DNA from 3 places in the Halomonas sp. MMH1-48 genome. Region 3 is predicted to be linked to each of the others. Evidence: predicted binding sites of a transcription regulator. Region 3 holds the regulator's gene; each other region holds the start of a gene.
The links. The regulator FNR, encoded in region 3, switches genes on or off when oxygen is low (the NO sensors DNR and NnrR bind a similar motif). The targets are predictions, from matches to a motif close to TTGATNTANATCAA.

Region 1 (6,034 bases), on a different contig from region 3:
CAATATCCGTAGCCACTACTACCCGCTGATGGAGAAGATGGGCGGGTTCATGGACAAGCAGTACCCCACCAAGCCGCTGCTAGCCTTCGATGTGGCCGATGACAGCGCCAACACGCATCGCGTAACGTCGCCATTCGATCGTCGCCAAACCGTCGGTAGCGTGCAGTGGACCAGTAAAGAGCAAGCGGCGAAAGCCCTCGATGCCGCCTGGGAAGCCTTTCCACGCTGGGACGCGACGCCCGTCGCCGAGCGCGCGGCGATTGTGCGTCGGCTGGGCGATCTGATGGAAGAGCACATGGCGGAGCTGATGACGCTCTGCTCCCGCGAGGGCGGCAAGCTGCTCACCGATGGCGTCGATGAAATCAAGGAAGCGGTCGATTTCTGCCGCTACTATGCCATGCGTGCCGAGGCGTCGTTTGGCGAGCCGATCGAACTGCCTGGCCCGACCGGTGAGTCCAACCGGTTGACCATGGGTGGTAAAGGCGTGTTTGCAGCCATCAGCCCCTGGAACTTCCCGGTGGCGATCTTCTGCGGACAAATCGTTGCCGCCGCCGTTGCAGGCAACACGGTGCTGGCAAAACCCGCCGAGCAAACCTCGATCGTTGCCCACCGCGTCATCGAGCTGTTGTACGAAGCCGGTATGCCCCGCGACGTGGTGCAGCTGTTGCCGGGCGACGGCCCGACCGTGGGCAGCGTATTGACGTCTGACCCGCGCATTACCGGCGTGGTCTTCACCGGCGGCACCGACACGGCGCAAATCATCAACCGCGCATTGGCCGCCCGCGAAAATGCGCCGCTACCCACGCTGATCGCCGAAACCGGCGGTATGAACGCGATGATCGTCGACTCGACGGCCCTGCCGGAGCAGGTCGTCGTGGATGTGATTCAATCGGCGTTCCAGAGTGCCGGTCAGCGCTGCTCGGCCCTGCGAGTGCTCTACCTTCAGGAAGACGTCGCTGATCGCGTCATCGAAATTCTCAAGGGTGCGATGAGCGAACTGCGGATCGGCGACCCCCGCGACCTGGGCACCGATGTCGGCCCCGTCATCGATGAAGACGCGCGTAAAGGCTTAATGGCGCACATCGAAAAGCTCAAAGGCGAAAACCGCTTAGTCGCCGAAACGCCTATGGCCGCTGAACACACCCAGCACGGTACGTTCGTGCCGCCAGTGGCCTTTACCATCGATAGCATCGATGCCCTTACCCGCGAGCAGTTTGGCCCCATCCTGCATATCGTGCGCTACAAAGCACGCGAGTTGGACAAGGTCATCAACGACATCAACGGCCGTGGATATGGCCTGACATTTGGGGTACATAGCCGTAATGAATCCTTTGCCGCTGAAATAGCGCAGAAAATTCGAGTAGGCAATGTGTATATCAACCGTAATATCATCGGGGCTGTCGTGGGCGTTCAACCGTTCGGTGGACAGGGGCTATCCGGCACTGGCCCGAAAGCAGGCGGACCGCACTATTTGCAGCGCTTCGTGACCGAAAAAACGATTACTAACAACACCGCCGCCCTAGGTGGCAACGCGTCACTTCTGGCGCTAGGGGATGAGTAACGGCTTGTCCATACAACTAACCTGAACTCCTGAAAAGGAACCGTCTCATGGTTGACAATAATAGAGCAACTGCCTTGACGCGGGGGGCCTTCACGGGCCTCCCGCCGGGCACGGGGAACACGAGATACGCACGTACCCATCAATTCTCTCATGCTTCGTCGAGCGAATGCGCGACGCTTGGCAGTAGAAGAGCGACTCAGGATTAACAACAACAAGGCTGCTGATGGCCGCCATGGCCTGGCCAACGCAGCCCCTGTCGACGCTCGCCGTGTACAAAAGGGTCAGCACCCGCAGTCGCTTTTGTACGTAGCGTAGCGTCGTCCTCACAAATTGGAGAAGTTTCATGGCTACAGGTGTCTGGATTAGCTTATTTGGTTACTTTGCGCTGATGATCGCCATTGGCGTGTATGCAATGCGCAAATCCACGTCTTCTTCTGAAGACTATATGTTGGGGGGGCGAACTCTTAGCCCACAGGTCGCCGCACTTTCCGCGGGCGCTTCGGACATGAGCGGCTGGCTGCTGTTGGGGTTGCCCGGCGCCATGTTCGTATCGGGCCTGGGTTCCGCCTGGATCGGGATCGGCTTGCTGGTCGGGGCGTTCTTTAACTGGCTGCTGGTGGCGCCACGCCTGCGTGAGCAGACCATTCACTACGGTAACGCCATCACCATCCCGGCCTTTTTGGCCAATCGCTTCCCGACCCGGGCGCTGTCACTGCGCACGGTATCGGCCATCGTCATCGTGATTTTCTTCGCCGTTTACACGGCGTCGGGCCTCGTCGCTGGCGGCAAGCTGTTCGAAAGCGCATTCACGGGGGTTTATAACTTCGGTGACATGAGCAACTACGCCATGGGCGTGGTCATCACCCTGGGCGTGGTATTGATCTATACCGTCGTGGGCGGCTTTTTGGCGGTGAGCATGACCGACTTCGTGCAGGGCTGCATCATGATGTTGGCGCTGATCATCATGCCAGCCGTAGTACTGTTCGGCGAAGGCGGCGGCGGTTTCTCCCAGGCCTCCGAAACGCTGAATAGCGTTGACCCCACCCTGCTCTCTTGGACGACCGGCTTGACCTTTATCGGCTGGCTGTCAGCGGTTACTTGGGGCCTTGGCTATTTTGGTCAGCCGCATATCATCGTGCGCTTCATGGCCATCCGCTCACAAAAGGATGTGCCCATTGCGCGCAACATTGGCATGGGATGGATGCTGGTATCGCTCATTGGAGCCGTTTCTCTGGGCTTGGCAGGTCGTGCGTTTGCCGTTCGTAATGGGCTGGACGTACAAGACCCAGAAACCATCTTCATTATTCTAGCCAACCTGCTGTTCCATCCGTTGATCACCGGCTTCCTGTATGCGGCGCTGCTGGCGGCCATCATGAGCACCATCTCTAGTCAGCTGCTCGTCTCCTCTTCCTCGCTGACCGAGGATTTCTATCGTCTCTTCCTGCACAAAAATGCCACTGAGCAGCAGTGTGTGGCAGTGGGACGCGTCTGCGTCGTGCTGGTCGGTATTGTGGCAGCCTTTATTGCCTCTGACGAAAACTCCCAAGTGCTGGGTCTGGTCAGTAACGCCTGGGCGGGCTTTGGTGCAGCCTTTGGCCCGCTGATCATCTTGTCACTGATGTGGCCACGTACTAACGGTGCGGGCGCGGTAGCCGGTATGATCGTCGGCGCAGTCACCGTCATGGTATGGATTGCACTGGGCTGGAACGGCTCCTTCATGGGTGGTCCCGGCGTGTATGAAATCATTCCAGGCTTCATCGCCTCGTTCATCGCCATTCTGGTCGTCAGCAGCGTGACGGCAGACGCCGGTGAGTACAAGCATATCGACCGTCAAGAAGCGTAATCCAAGATCGGATGCAAAAAGCTCAGCGGGGCAACCCGCTGAGCTTTTTTGTGCGCGGTACTTTGTGTCGAAAGTTTCGAGCCACAAGAGCACCGCGATTGCTCCAGGTCAAGAACGCCTTCGCCCTGACTCGATACACTGTCCGCATGATCGCTAAGCAACTCACTTCCCTAAAATGAACGGTCAGGAGCGACGCCATGCGCCTTTTATCACTTCCCACCTTACTCGCCACTGGGTTTGCCGCTGCCACCTTGGCCATCAGCAGCCAAGCCATTGCCTACGGTGCCGGCGACTTTTTCACCCGTGTAGGGGTCGCTAAAGTAGCCCCCAAGAGCGACAACGGCTCGCTGGCAGGCGGTGCCTTCGCAGTGGATGTTCAGGATAAAACCGACTTCGCGTTCACCTTGGGCTACCGCTTCCACGATAAGCTGGGCGTCGAGCTGCTGGCCGCACTCCCCTTTGAGCACGACATCCAACTCAATGGCGAGAACCTCGCCTCTACCAAGCACCTGCCGCCGACCTTAACCTTGCAGTACTATCCGTTGGGCGGAAGCGACGCTCGCGTACAGCCCTACGTTGGCGCAGGCATCAATTACACACGCTTCTCCGATGAGCAGCTAGCGATTGGCGAACTCGATCTCGACGACTCCTGGGGCGCTGCCGCCCAAATTGGTGTCGACCTGCTGATCGACGAACATTGGGCATTGAATGCTGCCGCCTGGTACTTGGACATCGATACCGATGCCACCGTCAATGGTGCCGCTGCAGGCACCGTTGCCATTGACCCCATGGTCGTCATGGCAGGATTGAGCTACCGTTTCTGAAGCGACGCAGTCTCCACAAAAAAATGCCCAGGGCGAGCGCCTTGGGCATTTTCGTTGATGAGACGCGCTCTTAATTCTCGGTGACGATTTGGTCGACACGCTCCACTGCTTTGACGACGAGCACTTGGTCACTGGCCCGGAACTTCTCCTGCATCATGTAAGCCGCCACCGCAGGGGCAACGTCGCACTTGGCAGGCATGGCGGCTTTGGCATCGATTAACGCGTTCAGTCGCGCAATGAACACATAACGCACCCATTGAGGCAACGACATGGTATCGATACAGAAAGGCTGCTGGCTGGCAAACGCCGACGCCTCGGGCGTAGGGGTGCGCCATAAATTCGCGGCCTTCATGGCGGCTTCAAGCTCGAGAAGCGCGGTTTGAAGCTGTTGATGGACGCTCATAAACACCTTGGGGTTGAACAATGTTGACATCCATTATCCCAACTCTGTGGGTAAGTTGCCACTCGTACGCCTCTATCGAAGTCGTTATTCACAGATTCACAGAAAACCTGCAAGAGGCTGTGGATAAACTATGGAAAGGTGTCGCCACCGCTACTCTCACGCGGCTTACACCACGTTGTTCAATTTTTAACCACCTAGACAATAAAGCGCGGATTAATCAGCGGTTGCGGCTGACAGTGGCAAACTAGCAAGGTAGAGTGCAGGCTTGAAAAGCGGAAGGATGTCATGCAGCCAATTCACACCCTTGATGAGTTTTTTACGCGCAGCGGTGCGGAGGTATCGCTTTACCATATGGGGCGCCGGGTCACGGCGTGTCCACGAGACATATTGCGCGCTTTCGAGAACGCCGAGCACGCATGGCCCGAGCCTTGGCAGGGTCAGGCACGGCTCGCCATCGTCTTCCGTTTGGGAGCCATGGAAGAGCCTGCCATTTGGTTCTTGGCACTGCCACTGGACGAGCAAGGCATGCTCTCGCCTGCCCAGCGTGACGGTTTCATCAACCGTCTGTTGGAAACGCTTGGGCGCAATGCCGCCGCCACCGACCTGGGCGCCGCCGACACGGCAGACGTCGATCATCTGATGAAAGATAATCCACTGGCGTTTACGCCGGACATTACTTTTCAGGCCATGCTCAATGCCCGGGCTACCCATGCCCATGGCCTATCTGCCAGCCAGCACCTAGAGGCTGTGGAAGCGTATTTGAGCGGCCAACAGACGATCGACTGGCAAGCGTTGGGGCTACAAGGCATTGCCGATTACGTCGTTCGCTTGGATAACGAGACCGCAGAGGCGCTCGCCGGCCGCATTCCCGGCCTGCCGACAAGTGTGATCCACTCCTTATGCTACTGCTTGGAGCACCAACCCTTGCCGGATGCACTCGTCGAAGCTCTGCGCGCGCGTGGCGAGGTGGCAGCCAGCGAGGGAGATTTAGAAACGCTGTGCGCCTGCGTGCGGTCCGTTGGCAGCTCCCGTGGAGCTCTAGCAGGCGAATGGTATAGCCACCTGCTAAACGACCCGGCAGCCTGCGGCCCAGATTTGATGGCCGCCATGGCCGGACGCGGCTGGCCATGGCTAGAAGACGCCGAACGCCTTCCCCGGTTCCTACAGCGCTTGGCGGAAGACGAGCGCAGCCACTTTGCCTCCGTGGTACGCGACATTGCGTTGATTCCTCGTCTACGCTTACCCGTTATGCTTACCCTACGTGACGCGCCTGCGGGTTCCGCTATCCAGGCGCGTTTATCGGCCATGCAGTCTTCGCATAACGGCTAACAACAAACGTCATCACTATGTCTTGTTTTTCTTATATCGTCAGGAGTGCACTGTGAAGGAATTACCCTATCAGG
Region 2 (6,034 bases), on a different contig from region 3:
TATTTCTGAATCGAAGCGCGTCGAGCAAATGAAAAACGAGTTTGTCTCGACCGTGAGTCATGAGCTGCGTACGCCGCTTACGTCCATTTCGGGAGCGCTGGGTATGGTCGCTGCCGGGGCGCTTGGCAGCGTGCCGGATACCGTCATGCGTATGGTCAACATCGCGCATAAAAATAGTCAGCGGCTCACCCACTTGATCAACGACCTGCTGGATATCGAAAAAATAGCCGCCGGTAAACTGGCGTTCGATATGCAGTGGCAGCCGCTGCAGCGTTTACTGGAAAGTGCCATCGAGGAGAATCGCCACTATCGCCATGAGCGGCAGGTTACGTTGACGCTGGATAATCCTCATCCGGATACACAGGTGCGTGTCGACGGTCAGCGGCTTCGTCAGGTCATGGCGAACCTGCTCTCCAATGCCGTGAAGTTTTCGCCGGAGGGAGGAGAAGTCCAAATCAGTGTCGATAAGCAAGACCATAGGATGATGGTGACCGTCAAAGACGATGGGCCGGGAATTCCCGACCACTTCAAAGGCCATATTTTTAGTAAGTTCGCACAAGTCGATGCCTCCGACTCGCGGGCGAAAGGGGGAACGGGGCTGGGTTTGGCGATTACGCGCGAGCTAATCGAGCACATGGAAGGTGAGATGGGCTTCGATTCAGAAGAGGGCAAGGGCAGCTGTTTCTGGTTCTCCCTGCCTCTTCATCCCTCGGATACTCTTAGTGATTCGCGGGGCGCTGACGCGGGCCGAGTGCTGGTGATCGAGGATGATCCTTCCGTCGTGCGTGTTCTTTTTGCAACATTGGCTCAAGCCGGTTTCGAAGTGGACTCTGCCTTGGACGGTGCCATGGCGCTAGAGAAACTGGCCAACCAACACTATGACGCCATCACCGTCGATATTGGACTACCCGACATGAGCGGTTTCGATGTGATTCATGCGCTGCGACAGCAGCGGGCGTCGAAGCATACCCCCGTCATGGTGGTGACGGGGAGCATGGAGCGAGGCGGTGTCGCTCTGGAAGGTCACTTAGAGGACATCGCTTGGTTGGCAAAACCCATTCAGACTGAACACCTGCTAGCACTACTCAGCGAGCAGATGCAGACTCATCAAGAGCGCCTGAGGCTGCTGCATATCGAGGATGACCCCGACCTCCATGCGGTCATACGCGCCATGCTGGATGAGCATGCAGTGTGTGATCACGCGGTGAGCGTGGCCATGGCACGTCGCCACTTAGCCTATCGACGCTACGATGCCATTATTTTGGATATTGGTCTGCCTGACGGCGAAGGTTGGGATTTACTAGAGCAGATTCGTGAAGAGCAGCCCCACGCGCGAATCATTATCCTATCTGGGCAGTCCATCAGTGAAGCAGATCAACATCGTGTCGAGACGGTGTTCTTGAAATCGCGTATTAGTCCGACAGAGTTGCTCGAGGCAATTCAACAACGAACCCAACTGGTCCAGATGGTGGATAACGAATGAGCAGCTTAGAGCGTATTTTGTATGTAGAAGATGATCCTGATATCCAAACGGTAGCGACACTTGCTCTCGAAGTCGTCGGTGGTTTTAACGTCAAAGTCTGTGCTTCAGGGGAGCAGGCATTGGAAGAAGCCGAAGCGTTCGCCCCAGACATGATTCTACTCGATGTCATGATGCCTGGTATGGATGGGCCATCGACTCTAGCGGCGTTGCGTCAACGCTCGAGTCTCGAGAAAGTGCCTATCGCGTTCATGACCGCCAAAGTACAACCCCACGAGGTGGATCAACTCATCGCACTCGGTGCCAAAAGCGTGATTGCCAAACCGTTCGATCCCATGACCCTGGCTAATCAAGTTCGCACTCTTTGGGAGCAGGCGTGTGGCAAATCATGATCAACAGTCGCTAGAGCACAAACTGGCACTGCTCAAACAAACCTATCAGCATAATCTGCAAGCCGAATTGGCATCGTTGTGCAGTGTGCTCACGCGTTTGCAGCAAACGTTACGTGCTCAGCTAATGGTCACCACCGAAGCCCCGTCCAGTGGCGACCCACAAGCCCCTCGGGATACGTTGACCGATGTTTACCATCGACTACACAAACTGGCAGGGTCGGCAGGGACGTTTGGTTTCGATGCGATCGGCAGCCAAGCACGGCTGTTGGAAAATGGCCTTAAGCGCTGGCTGGAGGAGAGCGATCAAGCCATCGATCTTCAGCTCGTCAACGTGGTGAGTAGCCAATTACAGTCGATGCAAATCGAGCTCGTGCCTAGTTTGCAGCAGGCGCCTAGCGTTGATGGGCCTCAAGAAATCAACGGCACATCCGCTAAGATTTGGCTGATCGAAGAAGATGACGAGCTCGGTAAGCATATCCGTGAACAGTTGATGAACTTCAGTTATGACGTCCGCCTTTTCGACTCTGTGCCAGAGGCGTGCCAAGCGATCGCCAATCAGTCTCCCGATATTTTGATCGTAGACGCCATGGCAGGCGTGGGACACCTTGCACCGTTGCAAGCGCTCTCTTGCCCCCTGCTTTTCATCAGCGACTGTGACTCCTTCGATGCACGTATGCGAGCGGCACAGTTAAATGCGCATGGCTATTTTTTGAAGCCACTGAACATACCGCAATTGGTGAACCGTCTGGAGCAGCTTCTTCAAGAGCGTCAATCGCCACCCGCTCGTATTCTCGTCGTGGACGACGACCAACAGCTGGCGGCTTATTACCAGCTCGTGCTAGAAGCCGCGGGGATGGAAGTGCGCATCCTCGACAATCCCCGCCATATCATCGATCAACTCGCCTCGTTTAGACCCGAACTCTTACTGATGGATGTGCACATGCCGGATTACGATGGCCCTGATTTAGCGTCAGTGGTTCGGCAGTATGACGAGTGGAGTAGTCTGCCCATCGTCTTCTTATCGGCAGAGATGGACTTAGGTAAGCAGGTAGATGCGCTCAGCCACGGAGCCGATGACTTCCTCACCAAGCCCATTCTCGCTGCGCAGCTGGTAGCCTCGATTCGTGTGCGCGTGGCCCGCTCACGCACACTGTCGGCGCTGCTCAATAAAGACAGTCTGACCGGGCTGCTCAAGCATGCCAGCATTAAAAGTGCCGCGATCAACGAGATATGTCGTGGCTTCCGACAACACTATTCGGTGGTGGTCGCCATGGTGGACATCGACCATTTCAAATCGGTGAATGATACCTATGGCCATGCCACAGGGGACGTCGTGATTGCGTCGGTGGCGACGCTGCTGCGTCAGCGCCTACGCCAAACCGATATGATTGGCCGGTATGGGGGCGAGGAGTTTTTAGTGGTGCTGCCACACTGCAGCGCAGAGGACGGTCGGAAGCGCTTGGAAGACATTCGCCAATACTTTTCTCGCCTGCGCTTTAACCAAGGGGAGCAGGAGTTTGCGTGCACGCTCTCGGCGGGTATGGTCTGTAGCACCGACGTATCAGAGGACAACAGAGACCGACTCTTGGTCTTAGCAGATGAGGCACTTTATCGAGCCAAGCGCGGCGGCCGCAATCAAGTAAGCCAGTAAGGCTAGTTGCTGGTGGCGGTTGAGTGATTCGTTATGAAGCAATGCAGCGAAAAATGCGCGCCGCTGGTGCGCTTTTTCATGGGGTAAAGAGATAGCGAACGCTTTCTTTACTCATTTATTTAGTAAGATTATGTTTTTTAATAGAAATTATTTTTTTGGCACGCAGCTCGCAACATAAAAGGTAACCCGCAAATGAATAGAGTCATTAAGGTCGCGATGCAACCGGCACTCAATGCTCTCCCTTCTTTGCAACGTTGCCGCGGCGCTGCCCGGCAATACACCGAGTGAGCTGGCGTGCTCCACCTGGGTCCCCTTCGGGGGACTTTTTTTATGCTCGTTTGTCAAGCGCGATAGTTAACAAAAGCTATCAGAGCCAGAAAACCTATAATAAAATTTCACATGAAATTTGGAAACGGTGTTCTTATACTATATATTGTATAGGTTAGCTGGCGTTGACCAGCATCAATCCCAAGCAAGATGCAAGAGGATGACCCTGATGAGCAAAATGAAATTGATCACCGCCGCTATCGTGTCTGCCAGTGCCGTCATGGCGAGCCAAGCCGTTATGGCCTACGAAGCAGGCGATGTGTTTGTTCGCGGCGGTGTTGCCCAAACGGATACGGGCTCAGGTAACGGCAATGTTGGCGGTGCGGACCTCAACGTACAAAGCGCACGTGGGTTCACTTATGGTGCGGGCTACCTGTTCAGCGACAAATTTGGCGTCGAACTCAACAGCTCTGAAAAATTCGAACATGACCTGAACACGACGCCGGGCGGCAGCGCAGGTAGCGTCGACCGTCTGCCGGTGAACCTGCTGGTCAACTACTACCCGATGGGTGGTTTGGACTCGAAAGTTCAGCCTTACGTAGGTCTTGGTTTGAACTACACGAGTTTTTCCAGCGAGCCATCTGGCTTGAGCATCGACGAGAGCTACGGCGCCATCGGCCAAGCGGGTGTGGATTTGGCAGTGACGGATAACGTCATGCTGAACGGCTATGTTAGCTACGCGGACGTAAGCGCCGACATCAATGCGGCTGGCGCCACCGTTGGCGAAGTCGATATCGAGCCAGTGACGATCGGCGGCGGTATTACTTACCGTTTCTAAACCAATCCGATACATATACGCCCGGCTTACACGCGTAAGCCGGGCGTTTTTTGTTGGGCGAGGGAGTGGCTATAACGTCAAGTTCTCAGATCCGCCTTCTGTCACTAGGATATTATCCTCGATGCGTATGCCTCCGCACACGGCGAGCCGGTCGACCAGCGTCCAGTCGATGGGGTGGGGCTTTTTACGCAGTGGTGCCAGCAACATGGGAATGAAATAGAGGCCTGGCTCGATGGTGATGACCATACCGGCTTGCAGCGTACGGGTGAGACGCAGGGCTGGATGGGTGTCAGGTGCTGGCGATGGGCTCCCGTCTGGCTGCCTCAATCCGGCCACATCGTGTACCTGAATCCCTAATGAGTGGCCCAGTCCATGCGGGCAAAAGGCGCGGGTAACACCGGTTTCCACGGCGCTCTCTGCGCTGCCCTGATACAGTCCGTGCGAGATCAATATGTCGGCTAGGCCTCGGTGCATCTGCTCATGTAGCGTTAGAAACTCGATGCCAGGAACGATGTGGGTGATGAGTTCATCTTTCAGACCGTGCATGGCGCTGATTAACCCGCCAAATTCGCTGGGTGCATCCGGGCCTGCATAGGTACGGGTAATGTCCGCACAGTAGCCGCGAAAACGACGGCCCGCATCGACTAGCAGGCTATAACGCCGTTTGGGGGCTGACAGGTCATAGCGCTGATAGTGTAAGACCCCGGCATGCTCATTTAGACCGATAATGTTTTGATAAGGCACGTCCGACTCTCGCTGTCGGCTGGCCCCTAAATAGGCAAGCTGCACATCCAGTTCGGCCGACGCACCGATAAAAGCAGCATTAGCCGCTTGGTGGCCCGCGATTGCTAGTCGATTGGCTTCGCGCAGGCAAGCCACTTCGTAGGCGGACTTGACCATGCGCAACTCGTCGAGTTCGCGTACCAAGCCTTCGGGATGAAGTGTGGCGACATTGGCGAGGGGTGTCGTGCTCGCGAGCTCCTTCAGATCGCCGATCACGGCAGCGTGTCCTGTGAGCGGCGGGGTGATTTTATCGCTACATAAATGTACGTCGAACTCCGCCACCCAGGGTTCTTCAGGCAGCTGAGTCGGTAAGTGCCAAAAATCGGCAGGCGCGTACAGATAAAGCTGGGGGCGCTGATGGGGCTGAATCACCAGCCAGCTGTGCTGAACATCAGCCATCCCCACCCAATGAATGAAATGGCCGTAGGACTGAAAGCTGGTGGCATGGTCATCAGCGAAGTGGTTGTTCGCATGACCGCTGTATATCGCCAAACTATCCAGGTTATGCGCCGCCATGCGCGCTTGATAAGCATGATTCAGTGCTTGGATGTGGTCGCGCTGCAGTTGATAGAGGGTTGCTGACATATAAACGTCCTTTCAAAGTCGGGGCGGTGAGAGCTGGC
Region 3 (6,034 bases):
ACCGTTTCCCAGGCAGCTCCCGCGAGACCGGTGACCGCATGACGATTCTCTATTTATTGATTCCACTGTCGCTGATTTTGCTAGGGCTCGCAGTGTGGGCCTTCTTCTGGGCGGTGAAGAATGACCAGTTCGACGACTTGGAAGGCCCTGCCCATCGCATTCTGTTCGACGACGATGAGAACGATCTCACCCCCGAACAGCGCGCCGAGCGCAAAAAAGGCACCAAGCCACCCCGTGACCGTGAGCCACCGCCGTGAACCCGACCGGACTTGACTTGCCGCCACTGCTGGCAGCCTTCGTATTTGGCTTGATGGGGGGTGCCCACTGCATTGGCATGTGCGGCGGCATCATGAGTGCGCTCACCTTTGCCGTGCCACCCAGCATGCGACACCCTGCACGTATGGGTGGATTATTGCTCGGCTATAACCTAGGGCGCATCATGAGCTACATGACGGCTGGCGCTTTGGTAGCCGGACTAGGCACCTTGATCTCACTATCGCCTCAGGCGCGTCTCGCGCTACAGGTCGTCGCGGCGGTGATGCTGATGTTGATGGCGCTGTATATCGCTAACTGGTGGAAAGGCTTATTGAAAGTGGAAGCGATAGGGCGCAGGCTTTGGCGCCATATCGAACCCATCGGCAGGCGCTTGATGCCCGTCGTGTACCTGCCCCAGGCGTTTGCTTTAGGCGCCCTGTGGGGCTGGCTACCCTGCGGATTGGTCTACTCGATGCTTGCTTGGAGCCTAGCCATTGCCGATCCGTTACAAGGGGCGCTATTGATGGGTGCCTTTGGTTTGGGCACCCTGCCCGCGCTGCTTGCGACGGGCCTAGCGGCACGCCAGCTCAGCCACTTGATTCGCCACCGTGCCACGCGCAGTATCGCCGCGCTGACCATCATCAGTTTTGCGCTGTGGCAGCTCTGGACGCTGTTCTCTCCTACCGGGCACTGAACCTATCGGCGGGCCGCACTTTCTCACCTTTCTAACTAGCTTAGCCGCTTCGGCATGGGCTTTTACGCCATTGCTTGATACAGCTCAACGCATTGCGCTGCCCCCTGGCGTAGCATGAACGCATCCGTTCACTCGCTTGTGCTGTTACACCGGAGCGTTGCCTATGCCCGTTCATGCTACTGCTGCCCACGCTCAGCCCACTTCATCAGTGGCTGAGGCCACTGCATGGGACGACGCCCTGATACGTCGTTATGACACGAGCGGCCCGCGCTATACCTCTTATCCGACAGCGCTGTCGTTTCACGACGGCTTCACCGCCGACGATATGGCCCAGGCACTAGAACGCAGTAACGCCAGCCAAAAGCCACTGTCGCTCTATGTCCACGTCCCATTTTGCCGCAAGATCTGCTTCTACTGTGCGTGCAACAAAATCGCTACGAAAAATACGTCGCTGGCCGAGCCCTACCTGTCTCGGCTAGATCGTGAGATGGTGCTCACGTCGCGCCATTTAGATACCCAACGACCGGTGCAGCAACTGCATTGGGGCGGCGGCACGCCGACGTTTCTTACCTTGGCGCAAATGAGCGATTTGGTCGACCGGCTTGATGCCCGTTTTGGGTTATCGAACGCGCCAGATCGGGACTATGCCATTGAAATTGACCCACGCGAAGCGGATGTCTTTACCCTGCGACATCTCCAATCGCTAGGATTTAACCGCCTAAGCCTTGGCGTTCAAGATCTCGATCCGCAGGTTCAAGCGGCGATCAATCGCGTGCAGCCCCGGGTGCTCACCGAAACGCTCATGGACGAAGCGCATCGGCTCGGCTTTCGCTCGCTCAACCTCGATTTAATCTATGGCCTTCCCTTTCAAACCGAACGGCGTTTTGCCGAAACGCTTCGTCAGGTCATCGAGCTGGGACCAGCACGATTATCGGTCTTCAACTACGCCCACATGCCAGCCCGCTTTGCGCCCCAGCGACGTATCCAGTTGGCCGACCTGCCCAGCGCCGATGAAAAGCTGGCCATGCTGCACACCACTATCGAGATGCTCACCCAGGCGGGCTATGTGCATATTGGCATGGACCACTTTGCACGCCCCGACGACAGCTTGGCCCAGGCGCAGCGCAACGGCACGCTGCAGCGTAATTTTCAAGGCTACTCCAGCCACGCCGAGTGCGATTTGATTGGTTTGGGCGTATCCGCCATTTCTCGGGTCGACGATATTTACGCCCAAAACCCTACTCAGCTCGCCCACTATGAAGCCGCCTTGGATGAAGGTAGGCTGGCAACGATAAAAGGACTACGCTTAAATAAGGATGACCTAATAAGAAGAGACGTCATCGAGCGGTTCATGTGCGATATGGCCATCGATCTCGACGCGATCGGTCAGCGTTGGCATATCGATGCGGCAGACTACTTTGCCACTGCCTTCGAGCGACTGGCGACCGCCGAACGGGATGGCCTCGTACAGCGTGAGGGCCTTCGGCTGAGCGCCACGCCGATCGGGCGATTGCTCATTCGGCATTTGGCCATGGCCTTCGACACTCACTTACAACGTCAGGATGGTCAGCGCTACTCGAAGATCGTGTGAGCGCCTTGAGCCGCCTGCCCCCTGTGCCTATGATGGCGAAAGAAGAAGGGAGACTCCTATGCCATATCCTGCCAGCCAACGACGTTCACTGCTGCAAGAGGCGCGCTGCCAGACGTGTAGTCTAAGCTCGCTGTGCTTACCGCTCGCCTTGGAGCTCGAGGATATGAGCCAGTTCGATGCGATCATTCGCCGCCGCTCGCCGTTGAAGAAAGGCGAACCCCTGTTCCGCCAAGGGGACGCTTTCACCAGTGTCTATGCGGTGCGCTCGGGTAGCTTGAAGCAGGTCACCAGCGAAGGCAACGGCCATGACCAGCTCACCAATTTCTTTCTACCCAGCGAACTGGTGGGTTTGGACGGCATCGACGAAGAGCACTACCCCGGCACGGTGATGGCTCTGGAAACGACGACGGTGTGCGAAATTCCATTCGACCGCCTGGACTCGCTCTCCGAGGAGCTGCCCGAGCTGCGCGGCCAGCTCTATCGCAGCATGAGTAAAGAGCTGCGCGACGATCGGCGAATGATGCGTCTACTGTCGCGTAAGACCGCGGATCAGCGGCTGGCGAGCTTTTTGATTACGCTCTCTGATCGCTTCCGGCGGCGGGGCTACTCGCCGTACAGCTTCCGCCTATCCATGTCCCGGGCCGATATGGGTAACTACCTGGGCCTAGCGGTCGAAACGGTCAGCCGCATTCTTAGCCGCTTTCAGCAGCAGGAAGTCGTGGCCGTCTCAGGGCGCGAGGTCAATATTTTGGACATGCAGCGCCTCATTACCCTGGCAGAAGAGGAGGCGCCAACGGTCACACGTTGAAGGCTTGGATGCGTCCTTCCATCAAGGCCGCCTGCTTGGCTTCGAGACCGGCAAAGTCGAATAGCTCGCGATCGGCAAGCTGCGAGGGTGCCACCTTGGTGACTGCTTTGAACATGCTCTCCAAGCGCCCAGGATGCTTCTTGTCCCACTCCGCCAACATCTCTTTGACGATTTGTCGCTGCATGTTCGGCTGCGACCCACACAGATTACAGGGAATGATGGGAAACGCCATCTGCCGCGAAAACTCAGCAATATCCGCCTCTTTACAGTAGGCCAGCGGGCGGATCACGATGTTTTTACCGTCATCCGAGAGCAGTTTCGGCGGCATGGCTTTTAGCGTACCGCCGAAGAACATGTTCAGAAACAGCGTTTCTAGAATGTCTTCGCGATGGTGGCCGAGGGCAATCTTGTTCGCGCCGATCTCTTCGGCAAACCCATACAGCGAGCCGCGGCGCAAGCGCGAGCAGAGCGCGCAGGTGGTTTTACCCTCCGGGGTTTTCTCCTTTACCACCGAGTAGGTGTCACGCTCGAGAATGTGATACTCCACCCCCAGCTTATCCAAATACTGGGGCAAGACGTGCTCTGGGAAACCAGGCTGTTTTTGGTCCATGTTGACCGCCACCAGCGAAAAATCGACCGGCGCGTTGCGTTGCAAGTTGCGCAAAATCTCCAGCATCGTGTAGCTATCTTTGCCGCCGGAGAGGCACACCATGACCCGATCGCCATCCTCGATCATGTTGTAATCGATGATCGCGTTTCCCACTTCGCGCCGCAGGCGTTTTTGCAACTTGTTGAATTCACGCTTCTGCTTGGCATCCTGCAGCTCGTGCTGCGTGGCGGTAGGCTCGTCAGACGCGCTGTCTGACAAAGTAGGGTCAAAGTAGTCAGGTGATAACATGGTCGTCGCACTGCCGGTGGGTAAAGGAGCAGTATGTATTCTAACAACACTCCGAAGCTCTACCCAATACAAACCCTAGGCGGTCAGGGCGATCTCGCGCTGCAAACGTAGATACAGAAGTGCACTCGCGGTGGCTTCGCTGGTCACGCTAGGCCAGATCAGCCGTGGCAGCCGCCAACGGGTCAGCGCCTCGCCAAGCGATTCGAGGGTATCGACCTGCGGATGCAGCCGCCGTAGCTGTCGCCCGTGCAACTTGGCAACGTCGACCTGGGCGTTGGGTAAACCGAACCCCAATACGCGTTTGAATAGCCCGTTGAGCGGCTCGATCGTGCGCTCTAACTGCCAACCGACGAGCGGCCGATTCTCGATGAATTCGGCCAGCTCTGTCAGGCATTCGATATCTGGGGAGCGCGGGGTATCCGTCGCGTGTAACTGCTGATGGCGGCGCAGGGTGGCAGACACTGGCACGGGAGATTCTGACAGTGTGGCCCACCAGATACGGCTAGTGTGCACACGCCGCGGACTAAGCACGACGGCCGCCACGCTGACGACATTGGGCTGACCGTCACTCACCTGGCAGGCCATCGCGACGGACTCCTCGCCCATGTACGGCTGAAATAGCCACGCGTAGGGCGAATCGGCCCATCGGCGTCGATCGCTTTCCCGCTGCAGCAGCGTTCTTAACGAGCCGCTCAGCAGCGTCATGTGTCGATCTAACAAGCGCATTCCGCTCACGAATACTCCAAATGATAGCGGTGGGAAAGGCGCTGCTTGAAGTCCTTCACAATGTGGAGGGCTTCTCGCAGCAGGTCTCGCTCCAGCGAAGAGAGCTCTTGCACTACGACCCGGTTAGTGCGCTTGGCGTGGGCGCTATCCAGCTCCTGAAGCTGCTGACGCAGGCGCAGCTCGGTGAACAGTGCCAGCGCCTCACCCACATCGTCGGCAAAGCGTCGATCCAGACGCCCGTCGGTGGCCAGATCATCCAAACGATCCAGCGTCGAAGTGACCGTTATCCGCCGCTCGAGGGCCATGGTGCGCACGCCGTGCACGATGGGGAAAATCCCGCCTTTTTTGATATCGATACCGTGCTGCGGCTTCTTCAGTGAGCCAAATAGGGTCAGCGGCGTCGAGAAGCGCAGTGCCGCACGGGCAAAGTACGAGAGCAGCAGCTCATCGTGGGAGCAGTGCTCGAACAGCGCGTGGCGGACTTGGTCGAGCAGCGTCGGATTGCCCGCCACGCCATGAGAGTCGAGCAGAATGGCCAGTTTCATCAAACTGTCACCATCGCGGGCACTGACCCATTTGGCGATACGCTGCTGCCACTGGGAGACCGTGCCCACCCACTCAGGGTTGGACACCATGATATTCCCCGGACAGGGCGGGTAACCCAGCGTTATCAACGTTTGGGTCAAGGTCGCCATGTCGTCAGCGACCGTGGGCCACTGGCAGTCGTCAGCGAGGATCAAACCGTTATCCTGGTCGGTTTTTAGGATTTGCTCGCCGCGCCCCTCACTGCCCATCACCATCAGGCAACTTTGGCGGTGATACTGCTCGGGCACCGTAAAACCCCAGGCTTTACTCATGATGCGGCCATTGAGCGCTGCCAGTAACTCCATGGCAAAGCGCAGCTTCACGCCCTGCGCCATTAGCGCGTTGACCAACTCTGGGGTACGTTGGCTGGCAGCCGCCAAAGCTTCCAGGCCATTGGCTTGCTCGACCTGTAAACTCACCACGTAGCTACGGCTGGAGAAAAAGCTCAGCACGTCCATCAATTCCACGACGCCTCGG

Region 1: a site for FNR is predicted at 3,503-3,516, ahead of MHM37_RS11220 (OmpW family outer membrane protein). Genes of this name have one in related genera too.
Region 2: a site for FNR is predicted at 3,976-3,989, ahead of MHM37_RS15500 (OmpW family outer membrane protein). Genes of this name have one in related genera too.

What each region holds. Positions count from the first base shown of each region.
Region 1 covers NZ_JAKRFL010000011.1:36,096-42,129, reverse strand. The annotation lists gene putA (bifunctional proline dehydrogenase/L-glutamate gamma-semialdehyde dehydrogenase PutA) at 1-1,561, shown strand, start outside; gene putP (sodium/proline symporter PutP) at 1,905-3,404, shown strand; gene MHM37_RS11220 (OmpW family outer membrane protein) at 3,602-4,228, shown strand; gene MHM37_RS11215 (YqcC family protein) at 4,299-4,631, opposite strand; gene MHM37_RS11210 (DUF3549 family protein) at 4,917-5,960, shown strand; gene MHM37_RS11205 (RimK/LysX family protein) at 6,013-6,034, shown strand, end outside.
Region 2 covers NZ_JAKRFL010000023.1:38,426-44,459, forward strand. The annotation lists gene MHM37_RS17200 (response regulator) at 1-1,483, shown strand, start outside; gene MHM37_RS15490 (response regulator) at 1,480-1,872, shown strand; gene MHM37_RS15495 (diguanylate cyclase) at 1,859-3,523, shown strand; gene MHM37_RS15500 (OmpW family outer membrane protein) at 4,020-4,628, shown strand; gene pepQ (Xaa-Pro dipeptidase) at 4,698-5,996, opposite strand; gene MHM37_RS15510 (LysR substrate-binding domain-containing protein) at 6,009-6,034, opposite strand, start outside.
Region 3 covers NZ_JAKRFL010000003.1:69,258-75,291, reverse strand. The annotation lists gene MHM37_RS04025 (heavy metal translocating P-type ATPase) at 1-42, shown strand, start outside; gene ccoS (cbb3-type cytochrome oxidase assembly protein CcoS) at 39-257, shown strand; gene MHM37_RS04015 (sulfite exporter TauE/SafE family protein) at 254-949, shown strand; gene hemN (oxygen-independent coproporphyrinogen III oxidase) at 1,113-2,540, shown strand; gene fnr (fumarate/nitrate reduction transcriptional regulator Fnr) at 2,599-3,348, shown strand; gene ttcA (tRNA 2-thiocytidine(32) synthetase TtcA) at 3,338-4,246, opposite strand; gene MHM37_RS03995 (DNA polymerase III subunit epsilon) at 4,322-4,972, opposite strand; gene MHM37_RS03990 (putative nucleotidyltransferase substrate binding domain-containing protein) at 4,978-6,034, opposite strand, start outside.